2 regions of the Staphylococcus sp. GW823-FHT05F06 genome follow, and region 1 is predicted to be linked to the other one. Evidence: predicted binding sites of a transcription regulator. Region 1 holds the regulator's gene; the other holds the start of a gene.
What was found. Region 1 encodes CtsR, which represses protease genes until heat stress. Its sites were predicted from a motif close to ATGGTCAATAAAGGTCAAACA; they were not measured.
Positions count from the first base shown of each region.

Region 2: the regulator CtsR is predicted to act here: its motif matches at 2,958-2,978, upstream of clpP (ATP-dependent Clp endopeptidase proteolytic subunit ClpP).

Region 1 is NZ_JBXAHW010000014.1:57,755-66,430, reverse strand. It holds gene AC1Q7N_RS09555 (NupC/NupG family nucleoside CNT transporter) at 1-1,188, opposite strand, end outside; gene AC1Q7N_RS09550 (CtsR family transcriptional regulator) at 1,345-1,806, shown strand; gene AC1Q7N_RS09545 (UvrB/UvrC motif-containing protein) at 1,827-2,390, shown strand; gene AC1Q7N_RS09540 (protein arginine kinase) at 2,380-3,387, shown strand; gene AC1Q7N_RS09535 (ATP-dependent Clp protease ATP-binding subunit) at 3,401-5,854, shown strand; gene radA (DNA repair protein RadA) at 6,345-7,718, shown strand; gene AC1Q7N_RS09525 (PIN/TRAM domain-containing protein) at 7,772-8,676, shown strand, end outside.
Region 2 is NZ_JBXAHW010000009.1:58,211-66,886, forward strand. It holds gene rapZ (RNase adapter RapZ) at 1-627, shown strand, start outside; gene AC1Q7N_RS07345 (gluconeogenesis factor YvcK family protein) at 627-1,622, shown strand; gene whiA (DNA-binding protein WhiA) at 1,751-2,695, shown strand; tRNA gene AC1Q7N_RS07355 (tRNA-Arg) at 2,763-2,834, opposite strand; gene clpP (ATP-dependent Clp endopeptidase proteolytic subunit ClpP) at 3,023-3,607, shown strand; gene AC1Q7N_RS07365 (hypothetical protein) at 3,869-4,060, opposite strand; gene AC1Q7N_RS07370 (TIGR01777 family oxidoreductase) at 4,091-4,990, opposite strand; gene AC1Q7N_RS07375 (DUF4887 domain-containing protein) at 5,855-6,475, shown strand; gene AC1Q7N_RS07380 (hypothetical protein) at 6,648-6,884, opposite strand; gene AC1Q7N_RS07385 (sugar-binding transcriptional regulator) at 7,240-8,253, shown strand; gene gap (type I glyceraldehyde-3-phosphate dehydrogenase) at 8,305-8,676, shown strand, end outside.

The sequences.
Region 1 (8,676 bases):
TGATATAAACGAAACAAGTGTTGCACCAAATAATAATTTTATTCCGAAACGAGCAACAACGTCACCTTTTTCATCATTCAATGATTTAATAGCTCCTGAAATAATACCAATTGAACTAAAGTTTGCGAATGATACTAAGAAGACAGAGGTAATTCCTTTAGCATGTTCCGATAATCCAGTCGCTTTACCTAAATCTTGCATTGCTACAAATTCATTAGATAGTAATTTTGTAGCCATTACTGAACCAGATTGAACTGCATCTTGCCACGGTATTCCAGTTAGGAAAGCGAAAGGTGCAAAAATAAATCCAATAAGCGTTTGGAAGTTCCATTGAATAGCACCGCCAGACATAAAGCTTAAGATTCCACTCACCATTCCATTTAATAAAGCAATAATTGCAATATAACCTATCAGCATAGCGCCTACAATAACTGCTACTTTAAATCCATCTAGTATATACTCCCCAAGCATTTCAAAGAAAGATTGTTTTTTTGTTTCGTTCTCATCAATTAATAATTTGTCGTCTTCCTCATTGACTTTATAAGGATTAATGATAGATGCAATGATAAAACCACCAAACAAGTTAAGCACTACTGCAGTAACAACATATTTTGGTTCAATAAGTGTAAAATAAGCGCCTATAATTGATGCTGATACCGTTGACATCGCTGAAGCAGTTAATGTATATAAGCGTTGTTTAGGTATGTAAGGTAATTGTTTTTTTAATGAGATAAAGACTTCAGATTGTCCTAGAATTGCTGCCGCGACCGCATTGTAAGATTCTAAACGGCCCATTCCATTAATTTTTGAAATTAAAAATCCCAGTAAGTTAATAATTAGTGGAAGTATTCGTGTATATTGTAATATACCAATCAATGCTGAAATAAAAACAATAGGTAACAAAACGCTAAAGAAGAATGGTGGTTGTTTAGGATCAATAAATTTAAAGCCACCAAATACAAAATTGACACCGACCGCTGCTTTAGCTAATAAATAATTAAAACCATCTGAAATACTCCCAATAACTGAAATTCCCAAATTAGTTTTAAGTAATATAAATGCAAATATTAGTTGAATTACTAATAGCAATCCAACATATCGCCAGCGAATATTTTTTCTGTCTGAACTAAATAAAACTGCGAGTGCTAAAAAGAAAATGATTCCTAATATCCCAATCACAATATGCATATTTCTTCATTCCTTTAAATTTTTTCTATTTTCTATCATACAACAAAATGAACACGCTAACATCATTAATTTGAAATTTTAAAATCAAATTGGTTGAAAAAGGTCAAAGATGGTCATATAATATAGTCAAAGAAGGTCAAAAAAGAGGTGATATCTATGCACAATATGTCCGACATCATAGAACAATACATTAAGCGGTTATTTGAAGAAGCAGATGAAGATGTTGTAGAAATACAACGCGCTCATATTGCTCAACGTTTCGATTGTGTTCCTTCTCAACTTAACTATGTTATTAAGACACGTTTTACTAATGAACATGGTTATGAAATAGAAAGTAAACGTGGTGGCGGTGGTTACATTCGAATCACTAAAATTGAAAATAAAGATGCTACAGGTTATATTAATCACTTACTACAATTAATAGGTCCATCTATTTCTCAACAACAAGGGTATTATGTCATAGATGGTTTGTTAGATAAAGGTTTGATCAATGAAAGAGAAGCTAAAATGATACAGACCATTATTGATAGAGAAACTTTAAAAATGGATGTTGTTGCACGCGATATTATTAGAGCTAATATCTTAAAACGATTACTACCAGTTATTAATTATTACTAGGTTAGGTGAGGTGTTTAAAATTGCTTTGTGAAAATTGCCATTTTAATGAAGCGGAAGTTAAACTTACTGTTAAAGGTATAGATAGTACGCATGAAAAATGGGTATGTTCAGTATGTGCCCAAGGAGAAAACCCCTGGTTACATTCTAACGATGATAATACGTATCATACACACCAAGACGATATAGAAGAAGCATTTGTAGTGAAACAGATACTTCAACACCTTGCTGCAAAACATGGTATTAATTTTCATGAGATGGCATTTAAAGAAGAAAAAAAATGCCCAACGTGTCAGATGACACTTAAGGATATTGCACATGTTGGTAAGCTTGGGTGTGCTGATTGTTATGCTACGTTTAAAGAAGACATCATTGATATAGTTCAACGTGTTCAAGGTGGTCAATTTGAACATGTAGGAAAAACACCACAATCATCGTATAAGAAACTTGCAATAAAAAAGCAAATTGAAGAAAAATCAAAATATCTAAATAAATTGATAGATGGTCAAGAGTTTGAAGAGGCAGCGATTGTTCGTGATGAAATTAAAGCTTTAAAAAGTGAGAGCGAGGTGTCTCATGATGAGTAATATCCATACTAATATTAGTGAGTGGATGAAGATGTCTGAGGAGACACCTGTTATTATTTCTTCCAGAATTCGATTAGCTAGAAATCTTGAAAACCATGTCCACCCACTTATGTTCCCTTCAGAGCAAGAAGGATATCGAGTGATAAATGAAGTTCAAGATGCGCTTTCCAACTTAACTTTAAATCGATTAGATACGATGGATCAACAAAGTAAAATGAAATTGGTTGCGAAACATCTTGTGAGTCCTGAACTAGTGAAACAACCTGCTTCAGCAGTAATGTTAAATGATGATGAATCGGTAAGTGTTATGATAAACGAAGAAGATCATATACGAATACAGGCTCTAGGAACTGATTTATCGCTAAAGGATTTATATCAGCGCGCTTCTAAAATTGATGATGAATTAGATAAAGCGTTAGACATTAGTTATGATGAGCATTTAGGATATTTAACTACCTGTCCTACTAATATTGGTACAGGAATGCGTGCAAGTGTGATGTTACATTTACCTGGACTCTCCATTATGAAAAGAATGAACAGAATTGCACAAACAATTAATCGTTTTGGATTTACAATTCGAGGTATATACGGAGAAGGGTCACAAGTATATGGTCACATTTATCAGGTTTCAAACCAACTTACACTAGGGAAAACAGAAGAAGACATTATCGATAACTTAACTGAAGTTGTAAATCAAATTATAAATGAAGAAAAGCAAATAAGAGAAAGACTTGATAAACACAATTCTGTAGAGACACTGGATAGAGTTTATCGATCATTAGGTGTACTACAAAACAGTAGAATTATTTCTATGGAAGAAGCCTCATATCGTTTGAGCGAAGTGAAACTAGGTATTGATTTGAATTATATTTTGCTTGAAAATTTTAAATTTAATGAATTAATGGTAGCAATACAGTCACCATTTTTAATAGATGACGATGATAATAGAACAGTAAATGAAAAAAGAGCTGATTTATTAAGAGAACATATAAAATAGGAGGTATTTATACATGTTATTTGGTAGATTGACAGAGCGTGCACAACGTGTGTTGGCACATGCACAAGAGGAAGCAATTCGTTTGAACCATTCTAATATTGGAACAGAACATCTTTTGCTTGGTTTAATGAAAGAGCCAGAAGGTATAGCAGCAAAGGTATTAGAAAGTTTTAATATTACTGAAGATAAAGTCATCGAAGAAGTTGAAAAACTTATCGGTCACGGTCAAGAGCAAATGGGCACACTACATTATACACCGAGAGCAAAAAAAGTAATTGAACTGTCTATGGATGAAGCTCGAAAGCTACATCATAACTTTGTAGGAACAGAGCATATACTATTAGGTTTAATTAGAGAAAATGAAGGTGTTGCAGCACGTGTATTTGCAAACCTAGATTTAAATATTACTAAAGCACGTGCCCAAGTTGTAAAAGCTTTAGGAAGTCCAGAAATGAGTAATAAAAATGCGCAAGCTAATAAGTCTAATAACACGCCTACTTTAGATGGATTAGCTAGAGATTTAACTGTTATTGCTAAAGATGGAACGTTAGATCCAGTCGTAGGACGAGATAAAGAAATTACTCGTGTAATTGAAGTTTTAAGTCGTCGTACTAAAAATAATCCTGTGCTAATTGGTGAACCCGGTGTTGGTAAAACAGCAATTGCTGAAGGGCTTGCGCAAGCAATTGTTAAAAATGAAGTACCAGAAACTTTAAAAGACAAACGTGTAATGTCATTAGATATGGGTACAGTCGTAGCTGGCACTAAATATCGTGGTGAATTTGAAGAAAGATTGAAAAAAGTTATGGAGGAAATCCATCAAGCTGGTAATGTTATTCTATTTATCGATGAACTTCATACTTTAGTTGGCGCTGGTGGCGCAGAAGGAGCAATTGATGCATCTAATATTTTAAAACCTGCTTTAGCTCGTGGAGAATTGCAATGTATAGGTGCCACAACATTAGATGAATATCGTAAAAATATAGAAAAAGACGCTGCATTAGAACGTCGTTTTCAACCAATTCAAGTGGATGAACCTACAGTTGAAGACACGATTGAAATCTTAAAAGGATTACGTGACCGTTATGAGGCTCATCACAGAATTAATATCTCAGATGAAGCTTTAGAAGCGGCTGCTAAATTGAGTGATCGCTATGTTTCAGATCGTTTCTTGCCAGATAAAGCCATTGACTTAATTGATGAGGCAAGTTCAAAAGTTAGACTTAAAAGTCATACAACGCCAAGTAATTTAAAAGAGATTGAACAAGAAATTGATAAAGTAAAAAATGAAAAAGATGCTGCAGTTCATGCTCAAGAATTTGAAAATGCCGCTAATTTAAGAGATAAGCAATCTAAACTTGAAAAGCAATATGAAGATGCTAAAAATGAATGGAAAAATGCACAAGGTGGTTTAGATACTGCCTTATCTGAAGAAAATATCGCTGAAGTAATAGCTGGTTGGACAGGTATTCCTTTAACTAAAATTAATGAAACTGAATCAGATCGTTTATTGAATCTTGAAGATACACTTCATAAACGTGTCATTGGACAAAACGATGCTGTCAATTCAATTAGTAAAGCTGTTAGAAGAGCTCGTGCTGGTCTTAAAGATCCAAAACGTCCAATCGGTAGTTTTATTTTCTTAGGACCTACAGGTGTGGGTAAAACTGAATTGGCTCGTGCTTTAGCTGAATCTATGTTTGGTGAAGACGATGCAATGATTCGCGTAGATATGAGTGAATTTATGGAGAAACATGCTGTCAGTCGATTAGTTGGTGCACCTCCAGGATATGTAGGACATGATGACGGCGGTCAATTGACTGAAAAAGTTAGACGTAAACCATACTCTGTGATTTTATTTGATGAAATTGAGAAAGCACATCCTGACGTATTTAATATTCTTCTACAAGTTTTAGATGATGGTCATTTAACAGATACTAAAGGTCGTACTGTGGACTTCCGTAATACTGTGATTATTATGACTTCTAATGTGGGAGCTCAAGAATTACAGGACCAACGCTTTGCTGGTTTTGGAGGTGCTTCAGAAGGTAGTGACTACGAAACTGTCAGAAAAACAATGATGAAAGAATTAAAAAATTCATTCCGACCAGAATTCTTAAACCGTGTTGATGACATTATTGTCTTCCACAAACTTACAAAAGATGAATTAAAAGAAATTGTTACAATGATGGTAAATAAACTTACTCACCGTCTTTCAGAGCAAAATATTAATATTGTTGTTACTGATAAAGCGAAAGAAAAAATTGCAGAAGAAGGATATGATCCTGAATATGGTGCTAGACCACTCATTAGAGCAATTCAAAAAACGGTTGAAGATAATTTAAGCGAATTGATTTTAGATGGAAATAAAATTGAAGGTAAAGAAGTAACAATTGATCATGATGGTAAAGAATTTAAGTATGATATTCATGAAATTACAGCTAAAAAAGAAACAACAGAATCATAATTAAATTATTATAACTTTAATTTCGCATATTGAGTTACTACAATTATAACGTTAAATATTAAATTAAGAAGAGTGAGATAGAAAGCGTAAGTAATTCGCTGTCTCACTTGGTAATGAGGACTAGAGTTGAAAATTGAGATTAGCCCAAGTTCAACTCGGTTGTCAATTGCCAATAAATAAAATGCCTGGGACAATCATTGTCTCAGGCATTTTCTATACTAAGATAATCACTTAAATATATAATAATAAACAATGAATTAGGTAAATCAATTTAAAATTTTACTTATATTTTTGCTGAATCATCATTAGTATAATTGCCAGAATGTTTAAACAGATAAGCATATGATGAATGTTATAGGTTCATTATAGAAATATTATGAAAGGGTTATAGACTTATAAGTGTTATCAACATCATTATTTAATTTTAATTTGTCAGATTCAACTTGTCAGTTTAAAATAGATTTGTTCATATTAAATCGGAGGTGTCTCAATGGCCAAGAAAAAAGTAATATTCGAATGTATGGCATGTGGCTATCAATCTCCTAAGTGGATGGGCAAGTGCCCTAACTGCGGTGCGTGGAATCAAATGGAAGAAATAGTAGAAAAGGTTGCTCATCCTAAACATGGTGTAAAAACAAAAGAAACAGCAGGTAAGGTACAAAAGTTAAATAGTGTTAAGCATGAAGCTACCCCTAGATTACTTACAGAATCAAAGGAATTTAACCGTGTTTTAGGTGGAGGTATTGTAAGTGGTTCGTTAGTACTAATAGGTGGAGACCCAGGTATTGGTAAGTCGACTTTATTGCTACAAATTTGTGCTGCGCTGTCACAAAATAAGAATGTTTTATATATTACTGGTGAGGAATCTATTAATCAAACTAAGTTGCGCGCTGATCGTTTAGAAGAAGATTCTAGTCATCTTAATGTTTTAGCTGAAACTGATTTAGAAGTGATACATCAAACTGTAAAAGAAGAGAGACCTGACTTACTTGTTGTTGATTCGATTCAAACAATCTATCATCCGGAAATTAGTTCCGCACCTGGATCGGTATCACAAGTAAGAGAGAGTACGCAGAGTTTAATGAACATTGCTAAACAAATGAATATTGCCACATTTATTGTGGGACACGTAACAAAAGAAGGACAAATCGCCGGACCAAGATTATTGGAACATATGGTTGATACAGTTCTTTATTTTGAAGGAGATGAGCATCACGCATATCGTATCCTTAGAGCAGTAAAAAATAGATTTGGTTCTACAAATGAGATGGGGATTTTCGAAATGAAGCAAAGTGGATTAAAAGGCGTACTTAATCCTTCTGAAATGTTTTTAGAAGAACGTTCTACAAATGTTCCGGGCTCTACAATCGTCCCCACTATGGAAGGAACAAGACCACTACTCATTGAAGTCCAAGCGCTTGTTACACCAACAACATTTAATAATCCTAGACGAATGGCTACAGGTATAGATCATAATCGATTAAGTTTACTTATGGCGGTTCTAGAAAAAAAGGAAAACTATTTACTCCAACAACAAGATGCCTATATTAAAGTAGCAGGTGGCGTCAAATTAACAGAACCTGCTGTTGATTTAAGCATTATTGTTGCGACAGCTTCAAGTTTTAAAGATCAAGCTGTTGATGGATTAGATTGTTTTGTGGGTGAAGTTGGATTAACAGGTGAAGTACGCAGAGTATCTCGCATAGAGCAACGTGTTCAAGAAGCGGCCAAACTAGGGTTTAAAAGAGCTATTATTCCACAGACAAATATTGGAGGTTGGACATTCCCAGAAGGCATCCAAGTCGTTGGTGTTTCATCAGTACATGAAGCTTTGAAATATGCATTACATTCAAAACAGCGATAAGCCATATTGTTAAGCCATACTAGGATATAACATCAATGGAAGGAGGCTATAAATTGAATATAACAAAAGCAATTGTTGTAGCAATCTATATCATTGTTGGTGCAGCACTTGGTGTTATAATTATACCCGAAGTTGTTACAGATCTTGGCATTCATCACCATGCGGTTATCACTAATTATTATGTAGATGGTTTCATAGGGATCATTATATTTTTTATAATATTTGGATTGTTCATTAATAAAGTAACATATACTTTTAAACAATTTGAACAATTAATCATGAGACGTAGTGCGGTAGAAATATTATTTGCTACAATTGGTTTAATTATTGGTTTATTTATTTCAGTGATGGTTTCTTTTATCTTAGAAATGATAGGTAATTCCATATTAAATCACTTTGTACCTATGATAATCACTATTATTTTATGTTATTTAGGGTTTCAATTTGGTCTGAAAAAAAGAGATGAAATGCTTATGTTTTTACCAGAGAATATGGCACGTTCCATGTCTAATAATATACGAAGAGCGACACCTAAGATTGTAGATACAAGTGCCATTATCGATGGAAGGATATTAGATATTATACGTTGCGGATTTATCGATGGTGATATATTGATACCACAAGGCGTTATAAATGAATTACAGGTTATAGCGGATGCTAAAGATAGCGTGAAACGTGAAAAAGGTCAAAGAGGATTAGATATTTTGAATCAACTTTATGATTTAGATTATCCTACACGCGTTATACATCCAACTCAATCCCATAGTGATATAGATACATTATTAATTAAATTAGCACAACAGTATCATGCACATGTGATTACGACTGATTTTAATTTAAATAAAGTATGTCACGTTCAAGGAATTACAGCACTCAACGTTAATGATTTATCGGAAGCAATCAAACCTAATGTACATCAAGGCGACCAGTTAAGTATTTTATTAACGAAGATAGGTAA
Region 2 (8,676 bases), on a different contig from region 1:
GATGTTATGTTTTTAGAAGCTAAAACTGAAAAAATTATTTCACGTTATAAAGAATCAAGAAGAGCGCACCCACTAAATGAACAAGGACAAAGATCATTAATAGATGCAATAAATGAGGAACGTGAACATCTATCAGAAATCCGAAGTATCGCTAATTACGTGATTGATACAACAAAATTAAAACCTAAAGAATTAAAGCAACGCATTTCAAAGTTTTATTTAGATGAAAACTTTGAAACATTTACAATCAACGTGACAAGTTTCGGTTTCAAGCATGGTATACAAATGGATGCTGATTTAGTTTTTGATGTCAGATTTCTACCTAATCCCTACTATGTAGAGGAATTGCGTCCATTTACTGGTTTAGATGAGCCAGTGTACAATTACGTTATGAAGTGGAAAGAAACCCAAATATTTTTTGATAAATTAACAGATTTATTAAAATTTATGATTCCTGGCTACAAAAAAGAAGGTAAATCGCAATTGGTTATTGCTATAGGTTGTACGGGTGGACAACATCGATCAGTCGCATTAGCTAAACGTTTAGCTGAATATCTTAACGAGATTTTTGAATATAATGTTTATGTGCATCATAGAGATGCGCATATTGAAAGTGGAGAGAGATAATGAAACAAATGAATGTAGTACTTATTGGTGGTGGCACTGGACTTTCTGTCCTTGCTAGAGGCCTTAGAGAATTTCCAATAGACATTACTGCCATTGTTACTGTAGCGGACAATGGTGGGAGCACGGGGAAAATTAGAGATGTCATGGATATTCCAGCGCCTGGTGATATTCGTAATGTCATTGCTGCTTTAAGTGACTCAGAATCGATATTAACTCAATTGTTCCAGTACCGTTTTGGTGAAAATCAAGTAGATGGGCATTCATTAGGTAATTTAGTTATTGCTGGAATGACTAACATTACTAATGATTTTGGACACGCTATTAAAGAGTTAAGCAAAGTTTTAAATATTAAAGGCCAAGTCATCCCTTCAACAAACGCAAGTGTGCAACTCAACGCGGTGATGGAAGACGGTGAAATTGTACATGGAGAAACTAATATACCTAAAACACATAAAAAAATAGATCGTGTGTTTTTAGAACCAAGTGATGTTGAACCAATGAATGAAGCGATAGAAGCTTTAGAACAAGCAGATTTAATTGTCTTAGGACCAGGTTCATTATATACAAGTGTTATATCAAATTTATGTGTCAAAGGTATTTCAGAAGCATTATTACGTACATCTGCTCCAAAACTTTATGTATCTAATGTTATGACACAACCAGGCGAGACTGATAATTATGATGTCAAAGAGCATATTGATGCACTTACTCGACAAGTTGGTGAACCATTTATTGATTTTGTCATATGTAGCTCAGAATCCTATAGTAAAGATGTTTTACAACGATATGAAGAAAAGAATTCGAAACCAGTAGCAGTACATAAAGAACAATTAAAAGATAGTGGAATTAGAGTTTTAACGGCATCTAATTTAGTTGAAATATCTAATGAACACTATGTCAGACATAACACAAAAGTATTATCAAAAATGATTTATGAACTTGCCTTAGAATTAACAAGTACAATTCGCTTTACTCCTAGTGATAAAAAGAAATAATTATAAGCGAATTCGTAGTTATGATATGATAGCTTAAGTGTGTGTTTAGAATTAGAAAATAACTTTACACCTCATTGGCGATACTATAAATAAGAATAGAAAAAAGGGTTAGGAAGGGTGAGTGTTCAATGAGCTTTGCATCAGATATGAAAAATGAACTAACACGCATAGAAGTTGACGAATCGAATGCTAAAGCAGAGCTCAGTGCATTAATTCGCATGAATGGCGCACTTAGTCTATCAAATCAACAGTTTGTAATTAATGTACAGACAGAAAATGCGACAACAGCTCGTCGAATTTACTCTCTTATCAAACGTATATTTAATGTTGAAGTTGAAATTTTAGTTAGAAAAAAGATGAAATTGAAAAAAAACAATATTTATATATGTCGAACAAAGATGTTAGCGAAAGAAATACTAAATGATTTAGGAATTTTAAAAAAGGGAGTTTTTACTCACGATATTGATCCGGATATGATTAAAGATGATGAAATGAAAAGAAGTTATTTAAGAGGGGCTTTCTTAGCAGGTGGTTCTGTAAATAATCCTGAAACATCTTCATATCATCTTGAAATTTTTTCACAATATGAAGATCATTCCGAAGGTCTTACTAAATTGATGAATAGTTATGAACTCAATGCGAAACATTTGGAACGTAAAAAAGGGAGTATTGCGTATCTTAAAGAAGCTGAAAAAATTTCCGACTTTCTTAGTTTGATAGGTGGCTATCAAGCATTGTTAAAGTTTGAAGATGTAAGAATTGTCCGTGATATGCGTAATTCGGTTAATCGTCTTGTTAATTGTGAAACAGCAAATCTTAATAAAACTGTTAGCGCAGCAATGAAACAGGTTGAAAGTATACAATTAATTGATGAAGAAATTGGGCTTGAAAATTTACCTGATCGTTTAAGAGAAGTAGCGAAGCTCAGAGTAGAACATCAAGAAATATCGTTAAAAGAATTGGGTGAGATGGTTTCTACAGGGCCTATATCTAAATCAGGTATGAATCACCGTTTAAGAAAGTTGAATGAATTAGCGGATAAAATAAGAAATGGTGAACAAATTGAATTATAAAAAATGAGATTTTAAGACTGAGATTACAAATAAGCTCAGACATTAAAATCTCCTCATCATTCAGCAACCCCCTCGAGAGGAATCGAACCTCTATTTTAAGAACCGGAATCTTATGTGTTATCCATTACACTACGAGGGGTAAATATTGAAATAATCACATTTCTGTACGTCGTTCAATAATGACGGTACAATGAAAACGATAATTCTAGTTTACAAATGAAAAGGTTAAGCGTCAAATTGAATTTTTGATTAATAAGCTTAATCTTTGACCATTTTTGACTTTTAAGGTAAAATAATTTTAACAGTTATTATAAGGAGGAAAAATAAATGAATTTAATTCCTACAGTTATTGAAACAACTAACCGCGGTGAACGTGCGTATGATATATATTCACGTTTGTTGAAAGACCGTATTATCATGCTAGGTTCTCAAATTGATGATAACGTAGCTAACTCTATTGTGTCACAATTATTATTCTTGCAAGCGCAAGATTCTGAAAAGGATATTTATTTATATATTAATTCACCAGGTGGCAGTGTAACTGCTGGATTTGCTATTTATGATACTATCCAACATATCAAACCAGACGTTCAAACAATCTGTATTGGTATGGCAGCGTCTATGGGTTCATTCTTGTTAGCAGCAGGTGCAAAAGGTAAACGATTTGCGCTACCTAATGCTGAAGTTATGATTCACCAACCATTAGGTGGTGCACAAGGACAAGCAACTGAAATTGAAATTGCAGCAAATCATATTTTAAAAACACGTGAAAAATTAAATCGTATTTTATCAGAACGTACAGGTCAATCAATTGAAAAAATTCAACAAGATACTGATCGCGACAACTTCTTAACAGCTGCAGAAGCTAAAGAATATGGATTAATTGATGAAGTAATGGAACCAGAAAAATAATAAAATAAACGTTGTATGATTATTGATTAATACACAAAACCCTAGTAGACGACAATGTATATTTTGTCATTTGTCTACTAGGGTTTTTATTTTAAATAATATATGAATATAGATTTAGAAAAAACGATGTAATTAAAAAAAGATAAATACCTTACAAAATGGATTATTACCGTTTTTCATTTATTAAAAGTGTTATTCAAACCGAGAGATTTTCATTTATCTATGTTTAATAAAATGATTGTTACTTTAAACTGATGAAATTTAACGTTTTGAGTGTTTTGATGATTGATACATGGTATTCAATGTTGTTGATAATAAAATGATTCCAACTAATATAAATAATATCGACATTAATATCATTGATAACGTACGTTCAAATGCAAATATACCATTAGCAATTAATAAAATACTTGCAATGATTAATAATATATATGTTAACTGAGTATCTTTCATTTTATATCCCTTCTTCTTACGATGTAATTCTTAAGCTTTAATTAAATCATCTAAAGCATTTCTTAAATTATTATACTTAAACTCAAAACCTAGTGCATGTAATTTATTTGGAAGTACTTTTTGTGTATCTAATATGACAGTAGACATCTGACCTAGCACTGCACGTAGTATCAATTTAGGTGCCCACGTTTCATGTGGTTTATGCATCGCACGTGCTAAAGTATAACCAAATAAGTTTTGTCTTTCAGGAATAGGTGCAGTTAAATTAAATGGACCTTCAGCGTTATCATGATTGATAGTAAATAAAATACCTCTAATTAAGTCATCGATATGAATCCAAGAGTACCATTGTCTTCCAGAGCCGAGTTTTCCCCCAACATATAAACGATACGGAAGTTCCATCATTTCAAGAGCACCACCATCGTCTGATAGAATAAGACCGAATCGACCTAAAACGACACGTGTACCGAATTGCTTAAATTTATTCGCAAACCGTTCCCATTGATATACAATTTCTGATAAGAAATCAAATGGAAGTGTTCGATATAATTCCGTATAACTTGTAAATAAATCTGGAGGGTAGTAGCCCATTGCACTTGCGTTAAATAAAACTTCTGGTTTGTGTTCACGTGTTTCAAAAAGTTCAAATAGTGTTTGCGTTGATTGAATACGACTAAGCATCATCGCTTGTTTGTGGGAAGATGTCCAACGTTTATTCAACGTTGCACCAGCTAGATTAATAACAATATCTATATCTGGTACTTGATGTTGCCAACCCTCTTTTGACCAGTTGATATACGTGATTTTGGGATGATTAGAAGTTTTATCCTGTCTGGTTAAAATTGTAATATGTGCATCGGTTTGTTTAATTTCGTTGACCAAGTGGGAACCGACCATGCCAGTTCCACCAGTAATTAAATAGCGTTTCATAGTTTCACCTCATCTGAAAATAAAAAGCTGTCATCTTATTGATACTTATTATTATTATTCATATTTTATACATTTTTTAGCCAATAAGATGTCAAAGACTTTTTTTAATATGCATTTAAAATAAAAACAGATTAGTTATAATAAAATTGTACCTTCGATAATTAATTAAACATCTCTTAATTAGTATGAGTATACCCCATAATATACTAACGAAGGTAAATTTTGACTCCCTTTAGTAGTGGATCCGTGCGAGCAACGTATGGATCCTTTTTTTCTATCCTAGAATACATATACCCATTTAATAGTGAATACTGTATAAAAGATTACAATTTTAATATTGTTTATTCCGTAAAATAAAAGGTTAGAGTGGTAATAAATTAAAGTATCTATGTTCTAACTATAAAATGTTTTTTAAATAATTATAAAATAGTAAAAATGAAGTTAAAACTAATTCTACTTTTTATACTTGTGAAATGGTTTCACTTTATAACACTGTTTATTTTAAACTTTTTTAAATGATGTTGTGAATCATTTTGCACAGGCAAATGTAATAGGTAAATTTACGAACACTCGTGTTAAGATTTGATTAAGTTATTTAAAAATGATGTTAATCAATCAGTATGATGTTATCATGTATGAGATAATTAAATATAAAGTTGTATTGATTGATTAAACTCAAATATCACTATTATATAATCTCATTAAACTTTTTATTTAATTATTCCCAAAAGTTCTTATGAAAAAATTTTAGGGAAATACTACTTTTAATTATTGAAAATAGTTGAGATTTGATTTTTTACAATGATTCAATAGTATTGTTTTTAAGATAAATTCGTGTTTAAGAATGAAAGAGAGGTAAACAATATGAGCGGTATCTCCAAATTTATTAGTGCGATTGTAGTTTTGCTATTATTAATAGGTTTAGCATTTGGTATTTACTCATTTGTCGATAGTTCAAAAAAAGGTAACGAACGACTCAGTGATAAAACAACACAGCAAGAAAAGAAAAAAGACGATAAAGACAAAAAGGAAAAAAAAGATAAAAAATCGGTGGAAGAAAAAAAGAATAATACACAACAAACGCAACAAGTTCCTCAAACTCAACAAACGCAACAAACGCAACAAACTGTTCAAACGCCACAAAGACCTACAACTCAAACTCCGGTGAGACAAAATCCACAAACAGGAGAAAAGAGAGCAAAAGAACCAAAAACTGATGAAAGAAAAAAAACTAGACAAGACAGTTCAAATTCTAAAGAAAGCCCAAATGAAAAAGATCAATCGTCAACACAACAAAAGCCACAACAAAATAAATCTAACCAGTCATCAGAGAATCGTCAAAGTACCCAAAATAAATCAAATCAAACACAGTCAACCAGACCACAAAACAATGGAAATAGTGGCAATCAAAATGCTAGTTCGGGGCAGAACACACAAAAACAAAATAATAACAATCAAAATTCTCAAAGCTCAAAAAAGGATTAATAAGAAATAACTTAAAAATTTTTGGAAAGTTCATCTTGTGACTATTCCTAAAAATAGTTTTAAGGTCACTTAAGTAAGCCATGATTCGTTAATTTTAATCTTTATTAACTCGAGTTAGCCCAAAGGGTGGGACTTCGAATTCAAAATGAATTCAGTCCCACCCTTTTTATGTTTATATAATCCAAAAAATTAGTAATGAAAGTAAGAATGAAATAAGTGAAATAGTTAAACAGCCTAATATACAGCCGCATCCTGAATGTGTGCAACCATAAGAATAAGTTTGATTAAAAGTTTTTAAATTTTGATTGTTTTGAGATGAATTTTTATTAAAATAATCATCTCCTTTATATCTATCATCACTCGGATCTATAACTTCGATTTTTTCGTCAGAATAATTATGATTCGACATTGTTTTACCTCACTCTAATTTTATTCAGATTCAAATTATAGAGTTAATCATAACAACTAAATAAAACAAATGCATGAATAAAATTTAATTTGGGTAGAGTTATTTAGAAAGCGAACAGTGATTAAATTACTATATAAGAATGGGGTCTATACTTTGTTTGTAATCGTTTTCCTACAAACTTTTATAATTTAACTTAGAAATTAAGTGAATTCACTTGCAATTTATAATACGTAATAGTAGTATTGCAAGTGTAAAGAGGTTAGATTTTGTCCCAGGTGGGACTTAAAAAGTCAAAGCTTAGTTATGATTGCCTCTCAAGTACCTTTGTTACAAAGATATAAGGAGGAAGGTAGTAGTGAAAGACTTAATTAAAGTTCAACAAAAGCTTATACCTGATCTTATAGATAAGATGTATAGACGCTTTTATATTTTATCTACTATCTCTCAAAATCAACCTGTAGGAAGAAGAAGTCTAAGTGAACATATGGATATGACTGAGAGAGTTTTACGGTCGGAAACAGATATGTTAAAGAAGCAAGAATTAATTCGTGTCAAACCTACGGGAATGGAAATTACTAATGAAGGTACTGAAGTATTAGCACAACTAGGTGAATACTTTAATGTTTATAGCGATGACCATAAATTGGCCAGTGCTATCAAAGATAAATTTCATATTAAAGATGTACATGTCATTCCAGGAGATTCCGATTCTAATCGAACTGTAAAACGTGAAATGGGTCAACAAGCTGGGCAACTTTTAGAAGGTATACTTTATGAAGATGCTATTGTCTCTGTAACTGGTGGTTCAACAATGGCGTGCGTGAGTGAGTCGATACATTTATTACCGTTTAACGTATTCTTTGTTCCAGCTAGAGGTGGACTTGGAGAAAATGTTGTTTATCAAGCGAATACAATCGCTTCGAGTATGGCCCAACAAGCTGGTGGCTATTATACAACACTCTATGTTCCAGACAACGTGAGTGAGTCCACATACGATACGTTAATGTTGGAACCTTCTGTCATGCATACACTAGATAAAATCAAGCAAGCTAATATAACAATACACGGCATTGGTGATGCGCTGAAGATGGCGCATCGACGTCAATCATCTCAAAATGTGATTGATAACCTTCAACATCATCAAGCCGTTGGAGAAGCTTTTGGATATTATTTTGATGCTCAGGGTCAAATAGTTCATAAGGTCAAAACGATTGGCCTTCAGCTAGAGGATCTTGAGAACAAAGACTTTATCTTTGCGGTTGCTGGTGGACAATCAAAAGGAGAAGCTATTAAAGCTTATCTTTCAATTGCACCGGAAAACACTGTATTGATTACAGATGAAGCCGCAGCAAAAGTCATTTTACAATAGTAATAAAAAGTTTAATACTTTTTAAATATCATTTTAAAGGAGGCCATTATAATGGCAATTAAAGTAGCAATTAATGGTTTTGGTAGAATTGGTCGTTTAGCATTCAGAAGAATTCAAGATGTAGAAGGTCTTGAAGTAGTTGCAGTTAACGACTTAACAGATGACGATATGTTAGCTCATTTATTAAAATACGATACTATGCAAGGTCGTTTCACTGGAGAAGTTGAAGTTATCGAAGGTGGATTCCGTGTGAACGGTAAAGAAATTAAATCATTCGATGAACCAGATGCTGGTAAATTACCATGGGGCGATTTAGATATCGACGTAGTATTAGAATGTACTGGTTTCTATACTGATAAAGAAAAAGCACAAGCTCACATCGATGCAGGTGCTAAAAAAGTATTAATCTCAGCTCCAGCTAAA